One region of the Bradyrhizobium sp. SZCCHNR3119 genome, then DNA from elsewhere that is predicted to be linked to it. Evidence: riboswitches for the same ligand, from Rfam matches in the RefSeq annotation. Region 1 holds a riboswitch; the other holds the start of a gene.
The links. A riboswitch is a leader RNA that binds a small molecule or an ion and turns the genes downstream of it on or off. The one in region 1 is predicted to bind S-adenosylmethionine.
Positions count from the first base shown of each region.

Region 2: it holds a riboswitch for S-adenosylmethionine, as region 1 does, so the genes downstream of both, QX034_RS23180 (GNAT family N-acetyltransferase) here and QX034_RS07345 (homoserine O-acetyltransferase) in region 1, are expected to answer to the same signal.

Region 1 covers NZ_JAUEUV010000001.1:1,532,850-1,540,587, forward strand. Annotated here, with positions in the region: gene metW (methionine biosynthesis protein MetW) at 243-908, opposite strand; gene QX034_RS07345 (homoserine O-acetyltransferase) at 911-2,128, opposite strand; SAM riboswitch at 2,220-2,299, opposite strand; gene QX034_RS07350 (chorismate mutase) at 2,478-3,311, shown strand; gene hisC (histidinol-phosphate transaminase) at 3,357-4,454, shown strand; gene QX034_RS07360 (prephenate/arogenate dehydrogenase family protein) at 4,451-5,386, shown strand; gene QX034_RS07365 (DUF2125 domain-containing protein) at 5,405-6,589, opposite strand; gene QX034_RS07370 (gamma-glutamylcyclotransferase) at 6,689-7,288, shown strand; gene QX034_RS07375 (lysophospholipid acyltransferase family protein) at 7,291-7,738, opposite strand, start outside.
Region 2 covers NZ_JAUEUV010000001.1:5,032,551-5,040,288, reverse strand. Annotated here, with positions in the region: gene QX034_RS23200 (serine hydrolase) at 547-1,530, shown strand; gene QX034_RS23195 (flagellar protein FlaR) at 1,710-2,210, opposite strand; gene QX034_RS23190 (uridylate kinase) at 2,490-3,158, shown strand; gene QX034_RS23185 (hypothetical protein) at 3,072-4,082, opposite strand; SAM-I-IV-variant riboswitch at 4,351-4,459, shown strand; gene QX034_RS23180 (GNAT family N-acetyltransferase) at 4,506-4,976, shown strand; gene QX034_RS23175 (hypothetical protein) at 5,184-5,936, opposite strand; gene QX034_RS23170 (hypothetical protein) at 6,435-6,950, opposite strand.

The DNA.
Region 1 (7,738 bases):
GCGCCCTCTTGCTTTTCGAGGGCGAATGCTTCGCAAAGCTCGGGCGTAACGCGCTGCGAGAATGCGAGCGCACGCCTCGCGCTGTTTGAGATGTGAAGAGCCAGATCGTGCCAACAGGCCGGTCATTCCGGGGCGCGCATGCAATGCGCGAACCCGGAATCTCGAAATGGGTGTGCGCGCCAGACAACTTCGAGATTCCGGGTTCGGGGCCTACGGCCTCGCCCCGGAATGGCAGCCGGAGGCTACCTTCCCTTCCCCGCCCGGCTCAGCAGGAAGATCCCCTGCTCGCCGAACATGTTCCAGAACCACCAGGGCATATTGACCCGCAGCGGCTGGCCGTCGGAATCGAGCGCCACCGCGCGCTCCATCTTGACGTTGATCTCGTCGCAGAGCTGCACGAAGTCCTTGATGGTGCAGAAATGGATGTTCGGCGTGTCGTACCAGGTGAACGGCAGATTCTCGGTACGCGGCATGTGACCGCCGATCAGAAGCTGCAGGCGCAGCCGCCAGAAGCCGAAATTCGGAAAGGCCACGATCGCGCGGCGGCCGATGCGCAGGAGATTTTCGAGCACCGTCCTCGGCTGCCGCGTCGCCTGCAGGGTCTGCGACAGGATCACGTAGTCGAACGCGTCGTCGGGATAATCGACGAGGTCGGTGTCGGCGTCGCCCTGCACCACCGCAAGCCCCTTCGCCACGCAGTGGTTGACGCCTTCGCGCGACAGCTCGATGCCGCGACCGTCGATGCCGCGGCTCTCAAGCAACTGCAGGAGATCGCCGTCGCCACAACCGATGTCGAGCACCTTGGAGCCGCGCTCGACCATCTTGGCAATCAGCAGATGGTCGGGGCGATAGGCGAGCCCTTCGCGCTCCGTAACGCCGTTCAGCGGCAGCACCTCTTGCAGCGCCATGGTCAGACTCCGGGTGTGGTCAGCCCGCGTGCCTTGCCGGCGGACTCGAGGAAGGCACGGGCGATGTCGAAGAACTCGGGGACATCGAGCAGGAAGGCATCATGACCTTTGTCGGTTTCGATCTCCGCGAAAGAGACCCGTGCGCTCGACGCGTTGAGCGCATGCACCAGCGCCCGCGACTCCGGCGTCGGAAACAGCCAGTCGCTGGTGAAGGACACGACGCAGAAACGGGTCTGAATGCCGCGGAAAGCTTCGGCCAGCACGCCATCATGATCGGCGGCGATATCGAAGTAGTCCATCGCGCGGGTCAGATAGAGATAGGCGTTGGCATCGAAGCGCTCCACGAAGGACGAGCCCTGGTAGCGCAGATAGCTCTCGACCTGGAAATCGGCATCGAAGGAAAAGGTCGGCAGGTCGCGGTCCTGCATGCGGCGACCGAACTTGCGATGCAGCGCCGCGTCCGACAAATAAGTGATGTGCGCGGCCATCCGCGCCACCGCGAGCCCGCGATGCGGATGAACGCCCTTGTCGGCATAGCGGCCGTGATCCCAATCCGGATCGGCCATCACCGCCTGCCGGCCGAGCTCATGGAAGGCGATATTCTGCGCCGAGTGACGCGTAGCGCAGGCGATCGCGAGCGCCGCGAACACGCGGGTCGGATAGGCCACAGTCCATTGCAGCACCTGCATGCCGCCCATGGAGCCGCCGACCACCGCAAACAGCGTCTCGATGCCGAGATGGTCGATCAGCATCGCCTGGGCGCGCACCATGTCCGGAATGGTGATGATCGGGAAATCCAGGCCCCAGGCCTTGCCCGTCGCCGGATTGAGCGAGGCGGGGCCGGTCGAACCCATGCAGCCGCCGATCACGTTCGAGCAGATGATGAAGTAACGGTTGGTATCGAGTGGACGGCCCGGGCCGACCAGCGTCTCCCACCAGCCCGGCTTGCCGGTCATCGGATGGCGATTGGCGACATGCTGATCGCCGGTCAGGGCGTGGCAGACCAGGATGGCGTTCGATCTGTCGGCATTGAGCTCGCCATAGGTCTGGTAGGCGATCTGGAACGGCGCGAGATCGACCCCGCAGTCGAGCCGGAGCGGCTGATCGGCGCCGAACTTTGCAACCGGCGAGTTCGGATGATCGACCTCGTGCGAGCGCTCCTCCGGCGGGATCACGCGTCGTGACTTCGGCGAGTTCGATTTGGGCGTCAGGCCTGTCATGTCTCTAGACCCCGGCGGTCGCCGGAGCTCCCGAACCACGTGACATATCAGGCCATAAAAAAACCCGGCCCGAAATTAGGTTCGGCCGGGATCAGAACTGTCCCCGGCCTGTTTAGCGAATTGTTTAACGTGGCTGCAAGCCGGCCGGCTCAAATGACCACGGAATGACCAACAACGTAGTCCGGCGGGCGGCCGACGTCAAGGCAAGCCGGAATCGACGGCACGCCGCCATGTTGCAACTGTAGCGCTTCCGGGCGCTCGATCGGGTAAACTTGATGTTGCACGCGCCTGATCTGTAGGACAGAACGACGCTCGCCTGCACCGCAGGACCAGCCAAGAGATGCCGCAAATGCCCGAGACGCCTCCCGCCCCGCCCTCGCTTGCCGATCTGCGCAAGGAGATCGACGCGATCGACGAGCAGATGCATCGGTTGTTGATGCAGCGCGGCGACATCATCGACCGCCTGATCCAGGTGAAGAAGACGCAGGAGGTCGGCTCGGCCTTCCGGCCGGCGCGCGAGGCCGACATGATGAAGCGCCTGGTGCAGCGCCATCGCGGCATCCTGCCGCTCGATACGGTCGAGAGCATCTGGCGCATCATCGTCTCCAGCTTCACCTACGTGCAGGCGCCGTTCTGCGCGCACGCCGACGTCTCGGTCGGCGAGGCTGCGATGCGGGATTCCGCGCGGTTCCATTTCGGCTTCATCGTGCCCTATGTGGCGCATTTCAGCGCCCAGGCCGCCGTCGAGGCGGCAGCGAAATCGAAGGGCGATCTGGCGCTGGTCTCGGCGACGTCAGGGCATACGCCGTGGTGGATCACGCTCGAGCCGGCCGGCGCGCCGAAGATCATCGCCCGGCTGCCTTTCCTGGAGCGCGCCGACCATCCGGCGGCGCTGCCGGTGTTTGCGATCTCCCGCGTGGCCGACGATGCCCTGCTGTTGGAGGTCGAGACCTGGAGCATCCGCGTGTCGGGCTGGAATGCGCAGGTGGCGCGAGCGCTGTCGCCGCTGGCGGACATCGTAGCGGTGCCGGATACCGCCTTCGACAGCGCGGCCCTGTTGGTCTCCATCGAGGCCCCCTCGAACCTCGAAAAAATCAGGGCAGCCCTGATCGCGGCGGGCGCCTCGGTACGCTCGACGGCCCTCGTCGGCGGCCATGCAAAGCGCTATACGGTGCCGAGCTAGGGTTGATGGCTCTGGCCTGATCCTGCGGTTTCCCGGAGTTGAATGATGTCCCGCCCCGTGCCGAATCCCGGCATCCTCGATATTGCGCCCTACACCCCCGGCAAGAGCCCGAAGCCGGAGCCGGGCCGCAAGGTGTTCAAGCTTTCGGCCAATGAGACCCCGTTTGGCCCCTCGCCGAAGGCGATCGCGGCCTTCACGCACGCGGCGACGCATCTGGAGGACTACCCGGAAGGCACCTCGCGGGTGCTGCGCCAGGCGATCGGCCGCGCCTACGGCCTCGATCCCGATCGGATCATCTGCGGCGCCGGCTCCGACGAGATCCTCAACCTGCTGGCACACACCTTTCTCGGCCACGGCGACGAGGCGATCTCCACCACGCACGGCTTTTTGGTTTATCCGATCGCCACCATGGGCCGCGGCGCCAAGAACGTGATCGCACCGGAGAAGAACCTGACCGCGGATGTCAACGCCATCCTGCAGGCGGTCACGCCGCGCACCAAGCTGGTCTGGCTCGCCAACCCGAACAATCCGACTGGCACCTACATCCCGTTCGACGAGGTCAAGCGGCTGCGCGCCGGCCTGCCCTCCAACGTCGTACTGGTTTTGGACGCGGCCTATTCCGACTACGTGTCGCGCAACGACTATGAGGTCGGCATCGAGCTGGTCGCCACGACCGAGAACACCGTGATGACCCACACTTTTTCCAAGATTCACGGGCTCGCCGCGCTACGCGTCGGCTGGATGTTCGGCCCGGCCCATATCGTCGATGCGGTCAACCGCATCCGTGGACCGTTCAACGTCTCCACGCCGGCCATGCTCGCCGCGGTCGCTGCGATCGAGGACAGTGCGCATGTGCAGACGTCCAAGACGTACACGGAAGAATGGCGCAACAGGCTCAGCGAGGAGATCGGCAAGCTCGGCCTGAAGGTGACGCCGAGCGTGACGAACTTCATCCTGATCCACTTCCCGACCGAGAAGGGCAAGACGGCCGCCGAGGCCGACGAATTCCTGACCCGGCGCGGCCTGGTGCTGCGCGCGCTCAACAACTATCAGCTGCCGCATGCGCTGCGGATGACGATCGGCTCCGAAGAGGCCAATCGCCTGGTGTTGGAGGGTTTGCGCGAATTCATGGGGACGAAGTGACGAGCGCGGCGAAATTCGAGCGCGTCGCGCTGATCGGATTCGGCCTGATCGGCGGCTCGATCGCGCGCGCCGCGCGCCTGCATGGGCTGGCCGGTGAGATCGTCACCACAGCGCGCTCGAAGGAGACGCGGGCTCGTGTCGCCGAGCTCGGCATCGTCGACCGCGTGGTGGAGAGCAATGCGGAGGCGGTGAAGGACGCCGACCTCGTCATCCTCTGCATTCCCGTCGGCGCCTGCGGGCCTGTGGCGCAGGAGATCGCGGGCTCACTGAAGGACGGCGCGATCATCTCCGATGTCGGCTCGGTCAAGGGCGCCATCGTGCGCGACATGGCTCCGCATTTGCCGGCAGGTGTGCATTTCGTGCCGGCGCATCCGGTTGCCGGCACCGAGAATTCCGGCCCCGACTCCGGGTTTGCGGAACTCTTCATCAATCGCTGGTGCATCCTGACGCCGCCGGTCGGCACCGATGCCGATGCGGTCGCGCGCCTCCGCGCGTTCTGGGCTGCGCTCGGCGCCAAGGTCGAGATCATGACACCGGACCATCATGATCTCGTGCTCGCCATCACCAGCCATCTGCCGCATCTGATCGCCTACACGATCGTCGGCACCGCCGAGGAGCTGGCGCAGGTGACGGAATCCGAGGTGATCAAATTTTCCGCGGGCGGCTTCCGCGACTTCACCCGCATCGCCGCGTCGGATCCGACGATGTGGCGCGACGTGTTCTTGAACAACAAGGATGCCGTCCTGGAAATGCTCGGCACCTTCAATGAGGATCTCGCCAAGCTGACACGCGCGATCCGACGCGGCGACGGGCAGGCGTTGTTCGAGCATTTCACCCGGACGCGCGCGATTCGCCGCGGCATCGTCGAGATCGGGCAGGATTCGGCAGCGCCCGATTTCGGCCGGCCGCTACCGCAGATCGAGCCGTCGTAACGGCGGACGGGCCGCGCGCTAGAACAGTGGCGGGATCTGCGCCACTTTGAACGGGCCGAGCACGACCGCCCCATCGGAGATGCGCAATGGAAAGCTGCGCGCCTTACGCCCTTCCAGCACGACTTCCTTGCCCAGTGCATTGATGCCGGCAGCGACGCCGGCATTGGCGTTCTGTTTCACCACCTTGCCAAGCCCTGGAATCGCGCGATCGAGCGCGCCGAAAAGGTTGTTGAGATCCTGCGACTTCACCCCGGGCGCAACGCGGTCGAGCGTCGACTGCGGCACGCCGTTGTCGAGCATCTTGTCGATCCCAAGCGCGGGGATCACCTTGTCGAGCCCAGCGACGGTCATCTGCAACTCGCCATCGATGTTGCCGCTGGCTGTCAGACTGAGCGTGCCGGAAGCGACCGCGAGCAGTTCGCCCTGCTGAATCCGCGATTGCACGATGTCGATGTGGCCGCCGGCAGCCTGGATCTCACGAAATCGCACCGGCCAGGGCTTGGGCCGAAAATCGCTCAATCCCGAAACGCGCGTCTGGATGTCGGCATTGAACGGCTCGGCGAGCAACGGATGACTCCCTTGAATGCTGCCGTTCGCGATCTGCAGCGCGGCTTCGATCACGGGATGATCGGTCGGCGAACCCTCGGCGAGGCGGCCGTGCAGTTCGATGTGATTGGCGCGCGCAAGCGGCGCGCGAGCCGCACCGTCGCTTCGATCGATCGTGGGAGCGTCGAACACCAATGCGCCGCGCTGTGGTGCCACGGGCAGGCCATAGACGCTGGCCTGGCCGAGCTGCCAGTTCACCGCAAACGAGGCGGGATCGCTGCCGTTCGAGATGGTTGCAGGCCCCTTGAATTCCGCGATCAGACGCTTGGGGTCATAGACCTGGGCCACGACCAGAATTTCGCCGAGCTTGGCCGTCATCAGCGGCGTGCCGACGGCTTGCGAGAACAGGGAAACGCTTGGGTCGCCGCAGCGAACCTCGAGGCGGAACGGGAAGCCGGCGACCGAGCGCCGCGCGCAATCATAGACGCGGCCGGACTTCGCCTCTCGCGCACGCCAGGCGTCGGCCTGGACATCGACCTGCGAAGCGGCAAAGAACCAGAACACGCTCCATGCCACCGCGGCGATCAGGAGCAGGACGGGAGCGATGAAGAGCCCCCATAGCGGGCGCCTGCGCGGCGCTGACGTCATATCGGACATGCGGGGACCCTTTGCGGAGCAATTTTGGCGATAAAGCGATCACGGAATGTGTATTTAAGTTAACAAATCGCGACCACCACCCTTATGGCCTCCAACCCGATGTCGGCAATGACTCTGTCTGTCAGTGAACTTCCCCACGGCGATCTCTGGGTCTTCGGCTACGGCTCGCTGATGTGGCGTCCGGGATTCGACTTTATCGAGCAGGTTCCGGCGCGCCTGATCGGTGAGCACCGCGCGCTCTGTGTGTATTCCTTCGTCCATCGTGGCACACCAGAGAAGCCCGGACTGGTGCTCGGGCTTGATCGCGGCGGCGCCTGCCGCGGGATCGCGTTTCGGGTTGCGGAACAGAACCGAGCGGCGGTGGTCGCCTATTTGCGCGCGCGCGAGCAGGTCACATCCGTCTATCGCGAGGTGATGCGATCGGTGTGGCTGGAGGACGAGGCGCGCCAGCGGGTCAGCGCCCTCACCTATGTGGTCGATCGCGGTCATGTGCAATATGCCGGCCGACTGTCGCTGGCCGAGCAGCTGAGCCATGTGAGCCAGGGCCACGGCCAGTCCGGCGCCAATCGCGACTACGTGCTCTCGACGGTGAAAGCAATCGAAGCCCAGGGGTTTCGCGACGCGCAGCTGCACCGGCTGGCGCTGATGCTGCACGGCGAGGGCCATGCGCTGCATTCGGTAGCAGACGACGGAACATAGCCTCAGGCCTTCGCCGCCTGCGGCACACGGCCGAACAGCTGCGCCTGCTCAGCCTGACCGGCGGCGACGAGGCGATCGGTCGCATCCTCGATCGTGGCCTGCATACGCGACAGAAATTCATCCCGCGGCAGGCCCGGCGGCAGCGGATCAAGGAACTCGACGACGAGCGTGCCGGGATAGCGCATGAAGGAATTGCGCGGCCAGAACAGGCCCGAATTGAGCGCGACCGGCAGGCAGGGCACGCCGCAATCGACATAGATCAGGCCGACGCCGGGCTTGTAGTGCGGCGGCGCGCCCGGAGGCCTGCGCGTGCCTTCCGGAAAGATCACGAACTGGCGGCCTCGCTTCACCTCTTCCGATGCGCGGCGCACGATCTTCATCAAGGCGCGCGTGCCGGCGCTGCGGTCGATCGCGACCATGTCGGCCTTGATCAGGAACAGGCCGAAAATC
Region 2 (7,738 bases), 3.5 Mb from region 1:
GTTTCTGTTCTCGGGTAACGATACCGCGACGGCTGGACGTCTCCTTTCCAAGCACATCCGCGACGCCATCAAATACATATACTCCCGAGTGTACGCGCTGAGCGGTTGGCGCAAGAGGCTCAATGAACCCCCTTCCTAGAAAGATATACTGTCCTGCCAATGTTTTCGGGGTGCAGGCTGACCACGCGACCGACGGCGCAACTAAGAAAAAAGACATAACGGAAAACGCGAGAAACCTCCGCATTCTATCTCCCTGGGTCGGTTAGCGCAGTTTAACTGCACAGGTTCGATGGCTCCGCCAAAGTCTGCCTTTCGCGCAGCGGTGGGCCGTCAGAGTGTCCTACCGGAACAGTCGCTTGGGGTCAAAGGCCGAAGAACGTGGGGCGAGCACAACTGAAGCTCGCAATTATCGTAATGGTGCCGGTCAGACTACCTTGATTCTGCCGTCGACATAATTCTGTATGTCACACCTTAAACAATTTCCTATCGCGCCGGTCCTTTCGCCAATCGTCCAGATCTCCAGGTAATCTCATGCGATGCTCGGCATTGTTCGCAGTCATGCTGCTCTGCTCGGAGCCGGCAAGTGCCGAGCCAGGAATCGACTGGAAAATCGTCGAGTCCGGCGACGCGGCGCCCATTCACAACGCGGTCCGAAACTACGCTCGGAAATACAGGCCGACATCGATCATGGTTGTGCAAGGCGACCTCGTTGTTGCGACGTCGGGCGACATCACGCGGAAAGTGAATGTTCGCTCCGTCCGCAAGAGCCTGCTAAGTGCTCTTTTCGGAATCGCCGTCTCACGGAACCAGATAAATATTGAGAACACGCTTGAGCAACTGGGCGTGGACGATAGTGCACCATCGCTGACGCGAGAGGAGAAGCAGGCGACTGTTCGTGAGCTGCTCATGGCTCGTTCCGGAGTCTATCATCCAGCAGCTTACGAGACCGGGGAGCAGAAGTCGACACGCCCTCCGCGTGGCGCTCATCCGCCAGGTACGTTCTGGTACTACAACAACTGGGATTTCAATGCGCTTGGCGCAATCTACGCGAAGGCGACAGGCTCAAACGCCTTTGAGAGCTTCGAAAAGGCCATCGCCCACCCGATCGGGATGCAGGATTTCACTGCCCATGATGGGATGTTCGTGGGGGATCGTTCCTCTCTTTACCCCGCCTACGTGTTCAGCATGAGCGCGCGCGATCTTGCGCGCTTTGGCTTGCTATTCCTCAAAAAGGGTGAATGGAACGGAGCGCCTGTCATTCCGTCCCAGTGGGTTATTGACTCGACGAAAGCGTACTCGGAAACAGATAGAAGAGATCGCAAATATGGCTATCTATGGTGGGTTCTGGATGCAGGTGCATGGGGGAGAGATGCAATCCTTGCCTCGGGCTATGGAGGGCAACAGATCGCCATATTGCCGGAGAAGCGCCTGGTGGTCGTTCAGGTGGTTGAATTAGATCAATACCAGAAGGGGATTCATACGGCGGACTTCCTCGACCTTGTCCGGCAAGTCGTGATTTTCGCTCATTGATGCTGGGACGGCCTCAGCGTTTGCTTCGGGTCAAGGGCGGCGGTGGCCGGTCGGCTGATGGCGCAGCCAGTGTCCCCCCAGCTTCGGAAATAACCCCTCCGTTCCGGGACTTGCGTTTCGGGCCGATCGCGAAGGTCTCACGCGAGCAAACGAGATCGCCGCCTCGCGGGACTCGGCGGTTACGTCGGATTGGCTGCGAATGCTACCAGCTCTTTTGGTGATCTGATGTGGATGATCCGCAGCCGATCAGATTTTGCGTAGATCGCCTCTATGAGCCGGGGCCTCATCTCACGGTGAAGCCCCCACATCATCTTGTAGAGGCGGAACGTGACCGGCAGCATCGGACAACCCGGAGGGCCATCAGGTCGCCCAAAGAACACCGACTTCACCTGGCGCTTGGTCGCCCACCAGAGATGAATCCAAAACGGATGGTCAACGAAAACAACAGTATCGCATGCGGCAATCCGGTCGAGGACAGAGAACCAAGGCCCGTATCCATCAAGCAACCAGCGCTCCTGCGACAGCAGGGCATCGTGGCTCTCGCGTAGTTCTTCGTCAGGAACCCGCACCCAGTTCGGACGCCACAAAATATTATCGATGGCGAAGTAAGGCAACGAGTGCGCACGACATAATGCCTTGCACATCGTGGATTTGCCGCCGCCAGCGTTGCCGATCACCATTACGCGCGTCATCGTGTGTTGTTAACATAGCGATTGGCCGCATGGGAAGCGCCTTTGGGTCAAGGGCCGCCGCGGCCGGCAGACGGATGGCGCAGCCGGTGTACCCCAACTTCGGAATAACACCCGCGGTTCCGGGACTTACGTTTCGGGCCAATTGCTGCCATTGGCGCTGCGTGCGGGCCGGCCTTCTGCCCCGGTCGCAGAGCCGGATACTATTTGTGAATCGTGGTCCCAAAAGACATTCTGAATTCTTCCTGCAATCTTGGAGGGGGGGGACACATGAGACGCGCAGCCTTGATCACCATCGCGGAGTTTGCCGCTGCGGTCGACAGGCCACATCCGGTACGGGTAGCCATCGACGGCCGAACTGCATCGGGTAAGACAACTGTCGCCAACGAAATGGCTCATGAACTCGACCGTATCGGCCGAGCGACCATTCGCACCTCTATCGATGGCTTTCATCGACCGAAGCGCGAACGTTACGCGCGTGGTCGCCATTCGGCCGAAGGTTACTATTTTGACGCCCGGGACCTCGATGCCGTGCGGCGGTTACTCCTCGAGCCGCTGGGTCCCGGAGGAAGCCTAATCTATAGCACCGCTTCCTTCGACCTCGATAAGGACGAGCCTATCGTTGCGCCCACCCACAGGGCGAATCAACGCGACATCTTGATCGTCGATGGGACATTCTTGCAGCGATCAGAACTGCGAGATGCTTGGGAAGTCGTCATATTTGTTGACGTCGATGTAAAGACAGCTGGCGAAAGGGGGACGTTGCGCGACGCCAACCAACTCGGTGGCCGTGAAGCGGCGGAGGCTCTGTACCGGGATCGGTACGCGCCGGCGTTCGAGATTTATGAGCGGCTAAGTCAACCCATCCAAAATGCCAACATTGTGCTGGACAATAGAGAATTCGAGACTGCGACGGTGCGCATCAACCGCCCCGTCTGACCTCAAGTACGATCGGCCGCGCGCTGGGCCGTAGTGTGCCAGAAGCGGACGTCTGTCTGACCACCATGAACGACTCACTTGCGTCGCCAGGATTCGACTAAGGCAGCGAGCTTGGCGTCCGACGTCTCGTCGCCCTGAGCTAAATCTGCTTCGTAGCCAAACCAATAATCGCCGACCAGCGTGCTGGTGGGTGCAGAACCTGCCGTTGTCCAGTCGGCATGCCACGAGCCGTGTCGGCTCTCCCATCGCATTCAGGCGCACGAAATAATGCTGGATCCGCGTAGGCGCGCCGGGCTGCAGCTGATAGCTCAGATCAAACGATCGATACCCGTCGTGATCGGGACCGGGAGTCATCTCCGACCGGTATTTGCGCCATGAACCCAGGGTCGGATCGGCAACGTCCTTATCACCTGGAAGAATCCGGACCTGTTGAATCCAACTACAATCGATGTCGGTGCGCCCCCCGAGATTGGACAGGCAGAGATCGACGGTGAAGCCGATCTCGCCGGGAGGGTCGCGGGGAGGACGGCCGGGGCCGGCATCCGCATATTTCCAGGGTACCAGGAACACCTCCGAGCCGATATGCCGCTCGTAATAATCAGGTCCCGGTTCGACGCGGGCACGGGCAATCTGGTTGCCGGCAATGGTCGCGGTCCAGATCAGAATGACCAGCAAGGACGCGGTGGCGCGAAACCCCAAGGTGAAGGCAACCGAAGACAGCACCGCGGCAAGGCCGGCAGCGGCCATGATTAGTTTCGATGCGTTGAGATCATACGCATCCAGTGTCGCGTGCGGATGCGCAGGGAAGTAGAACTTGTCGAAGCCCGCCGCCGCGCCGACAACAAAGCAGACCGGGATCGCCACCACAAGCAGGACCCAGGCGGCGACAACAAACGTCTTGGCGTGGCTCCGGAATAGTTTCACGATTCACCAAATAACCAAAGCTTCCTGACTGGCATCTTAGCAAGAATATGATGCACTGCTATTTCTTGTCGAGCACTCATGCGCGACACACTTCCGCTTCAAGCCAAAGGCGGCCGTGGCCGGCAGGCGGATGGCACAGCCGGTCTACCCCCAGCTTCGGAAATACCCCCTCCGTTCCGGGACTTACGTTTCGGGCCAGGAGCGGCCACTCGTTGTTTCTCAAACTGGCGGCGTGCTTGCCAAGCTCGATAGTGCCCGCTATCGTCAACTCCAACATCAAGAGTTGGGCCGACGCCCAGCGCCAACCTGCTCCCGAGCAAGGTGGCTTTCTTCCTTCGGAAGAAGATGTGGCCGGTCCGGCAACTAAACGGGACAAGCCACCACGGCGTCATGCGCTCCTCTCTTCGAAGAAGAGGGACGAGAATGACTGTCGATCGAGTCGAAATTGAGCTGGCCGATGCAAGGTCCCCGGACCTGATCAACCTCGTCACCGCGCTGGACGATTTCTTGAACAAGGTCAGCGGGGTGGACAGGAATCACGGCTCTCCAATTGAGCGGCTGGCGCACGACGACACGCAAATGTTCATCGCGCGGATTGCCGGACAAGCCGTCGGCTGTGCAGGGCTGCAGGTGTTTGCGGATGGCACCGGGGAGGTGAAGCGCATGTATGTCGTCACCGAGGTTCGGACGACTGGCATAGGCAGCAGGCTCCTGACGCGGGTTGTGGAAGCGGCCTTGACCGCCAAGCTGTCGGTTCTGCGGCTGGAAACCACGGAATTTCTTCCCGATGCCCAGAGGCTCTATCGGGCGAAGGGGTTCGTTCCGTGCCCGGCGTATGGCCCTTACGTTTCCAACCCGATCAATTTGTACTTCGAGAAATGGCTAACGAAATGATTCGTCGAGGGCGATGTGCCGACAAGGAATAGCATGGCGTAGGGCGGGTTGGAGCCGAAGGCGTAACCCGCCATCTAGGCGACTCGGAACGGCGGATCACGATCCGCCCGAGCCGTAATCCTGCCGGCGGCGCCGCTAGCGCTCCGCAAACTTCCGCTTTCAGCCCTTACCGGACGTCAACGTTCGACATTATCGAGGCCGGGTTTTTCAGAGCGGAGGGAAATCTCGTTCCGGAAGCTTCGTTGACCCCAAGAGTCGATAGGCCAGAAATCTGTTCATGACGACCCAGGCACGCTCTACGCCGACGCGCAATTGCGGAGTCGGGATGTGGCTCCTGTCGCCATGCCGCGGACCGATCGACAGATCCGTGATCACCTGCAGGTAATCACGGCTGAGATTCAGCGCGTCCCGCATTGGTTGCCAGCCAGCGCTGTAGTCGGCCCCAGGCGGAACGAAATAGTTTCTGATCGTTTCGACTGCGCGCTGAGCAACGACTGGACCGGTATGGAAAGTTCTAAGTCCGTCGGCCAGATCCCTCAAAGCTTGAGCAAGTGCATGATCCGTCAAAACGATGTGGTGCAGCTGGGCGACTTCCTGCTCTGTTGGGACAACTGATACGAGGCTCGCTAGCGCTTGATCTTGAGGAATAACCGGCTGCTCTGCCCCACCATCGATGCTCACCTTCTCTAGAATCGCCTGAAAGCCAACTCCCGTGCAGAAGGCGTGAAAATTGATCGTGGCGCTGACTAGATCCGACGCGCGCGCATAGACTTCGGTAAAGTGCTGGGATTCGAATCGGTGTAGTTCGCAATCGACAGTGATTGCGTTGGCTACGATCGAGATCTCGAAGCGGCCCTCGGTACCTGAGAGCCCCGATTTCCACGAAATCGTTGGATGATCTTGAACCGAAAGGTTGATCGCTTCAGGTAGAATGCGGCCGGCAAAACGAATTTTCGGCATTGCTGACTCCAGAGAGAATCTCGGCCCGAAGGCTCAAGCCAAAGTCGTAAAGTAAGGTAGATTCAGCAAGGTCCCATGTCATCCACCGAGACTCGTCGATCCGATGGCCTCGGTTCGCGCCCATCTCGAGGCGGAAAGGCCTGCGACAGTTTCGTCACCGTCGAGCGGCTCTTGCTCGGGCTGGCGCTGGAGAAAAGTCGTCCAATACGCGCCGGGCCTATGCCTCGGACTGAGCTGACTTTTCGGCCTGGTGTGGAAGAGTTTCGCTAAATCCGCTCCCGGCTCTTCCAGCCATGGTCGCCCGGTGCTTGGCGCACCGACGTCGGCCTGAAGGCCTCGACCATCGAACGGCGCAAGTCTGCGATCGCAGCCGAGCACAAGGCGGCCGGCCACGGGCCGCCGACCTATTTCGAGGGTGTCAGGGCCACAATGCGCGGCATCCGCCGGCGCCTAGGCAAATGCAAGCGAGAGGTAGCGCCCGGCGGAGATTTTCTCTGATTATCTGTGGCCCTCGATCCTGCACAAGATACCTGCATAGACCCTGGTAGGGCCCGCTGGCGTTCCAGATATGCTATTCAAGTTCTTCTCGTCGAGCGCGCACAAAATCTTCCAGTTCGAATATTCGATCTCTCTGTTGGGATCGAGCCTGATGGTGGCTAGCGTCGGGAAAACGAGCGTTTGATTCCCGGCGTCGATCTTTGGCTCTCCGACGTCACCGACTTCGAAACCATCCTGGTAGATCTTGAACGGATTGAGTTTTGCCTGGGACGCGAGGGCGACTTCTTTTGCTGCTCGCTCAACGTCCCATGCTCTGAAATTTGCGTAGCAGAATGCGATCGCCGCAATCCAAACAAATAGCAGACGTCGGCTGCCCGCCGGCATGATCTCGTTGAGCTTCGCGCTGATAAGCGTCGGTAGATATCGATCTAGCGCGCGCTCGACGAAGAACGCCACGGCCACCCAGAACTGCCAAAAGGGCGCGATCGCGCTGAGATACTCTATCAGTTTTGACATTGGACCCCCGCCGACGGCGTGAAGCATACCCGAAGCAGGCTTGCATCTGGAGTCCGATAATCGCCCTTAACGGGCATTCCCGGACTCTGATGAGAGGTGCGTTGTCGGACAACTCGGTGGACGGCGCAATACAGTCCATCTGCGCCGCCTGCTAGTCTCCGGCCTGCTTGCGCTGTCCGTACAGCCCGCGCCGAAAAACTCATTTCGCGAGCCGCTTCAAGCGCATCCCGCTATCCAGCCCGCTTCGGAGAAATATTCCTCTTTCGTTTTATCAGAAATCGTGATTGACTGTCGTTATCCCGTCTCGATACGAGGGGCGTTTCGCGATCGTCACGGACGTTGCGGCGGGATGCGGTGGGCGTGTCGATGTTGCAGCGTGGTTGATCCGCGCCGACGAACGACGTTGATGCGCACGGTCAAGTCGCGTGGTCCTGATACCCCGACGCTGGTATCACCCGCGCAACGCGTTTCAGCGCGTTGTCGCGGCACGGTGGCCAAAAAGCCCGGCGCACCGGGGAGAACGCGAAGCAGCCGTTAAAACCATTGCGCGGGGAATGCCGGGATGTCTCGGCTGAACCTGTGGTACCTGCCGCCTGCATTTTTTGCTGCAGGCGGGCCATGGGTGCGGCCAGCGCCCGGCATTCCCCGTGCCCTCTGCTTGAAGAGGGCAGGTTTTGCAGCATAGCTCGGACGCGACAGCGCCGCGAGAAGGTGAACTTATGTCTCACCACCGTCATTGCGAGGCGCGCGAGCGACGACTTGTCCGCCATGGCCGGACCTGTCCACTG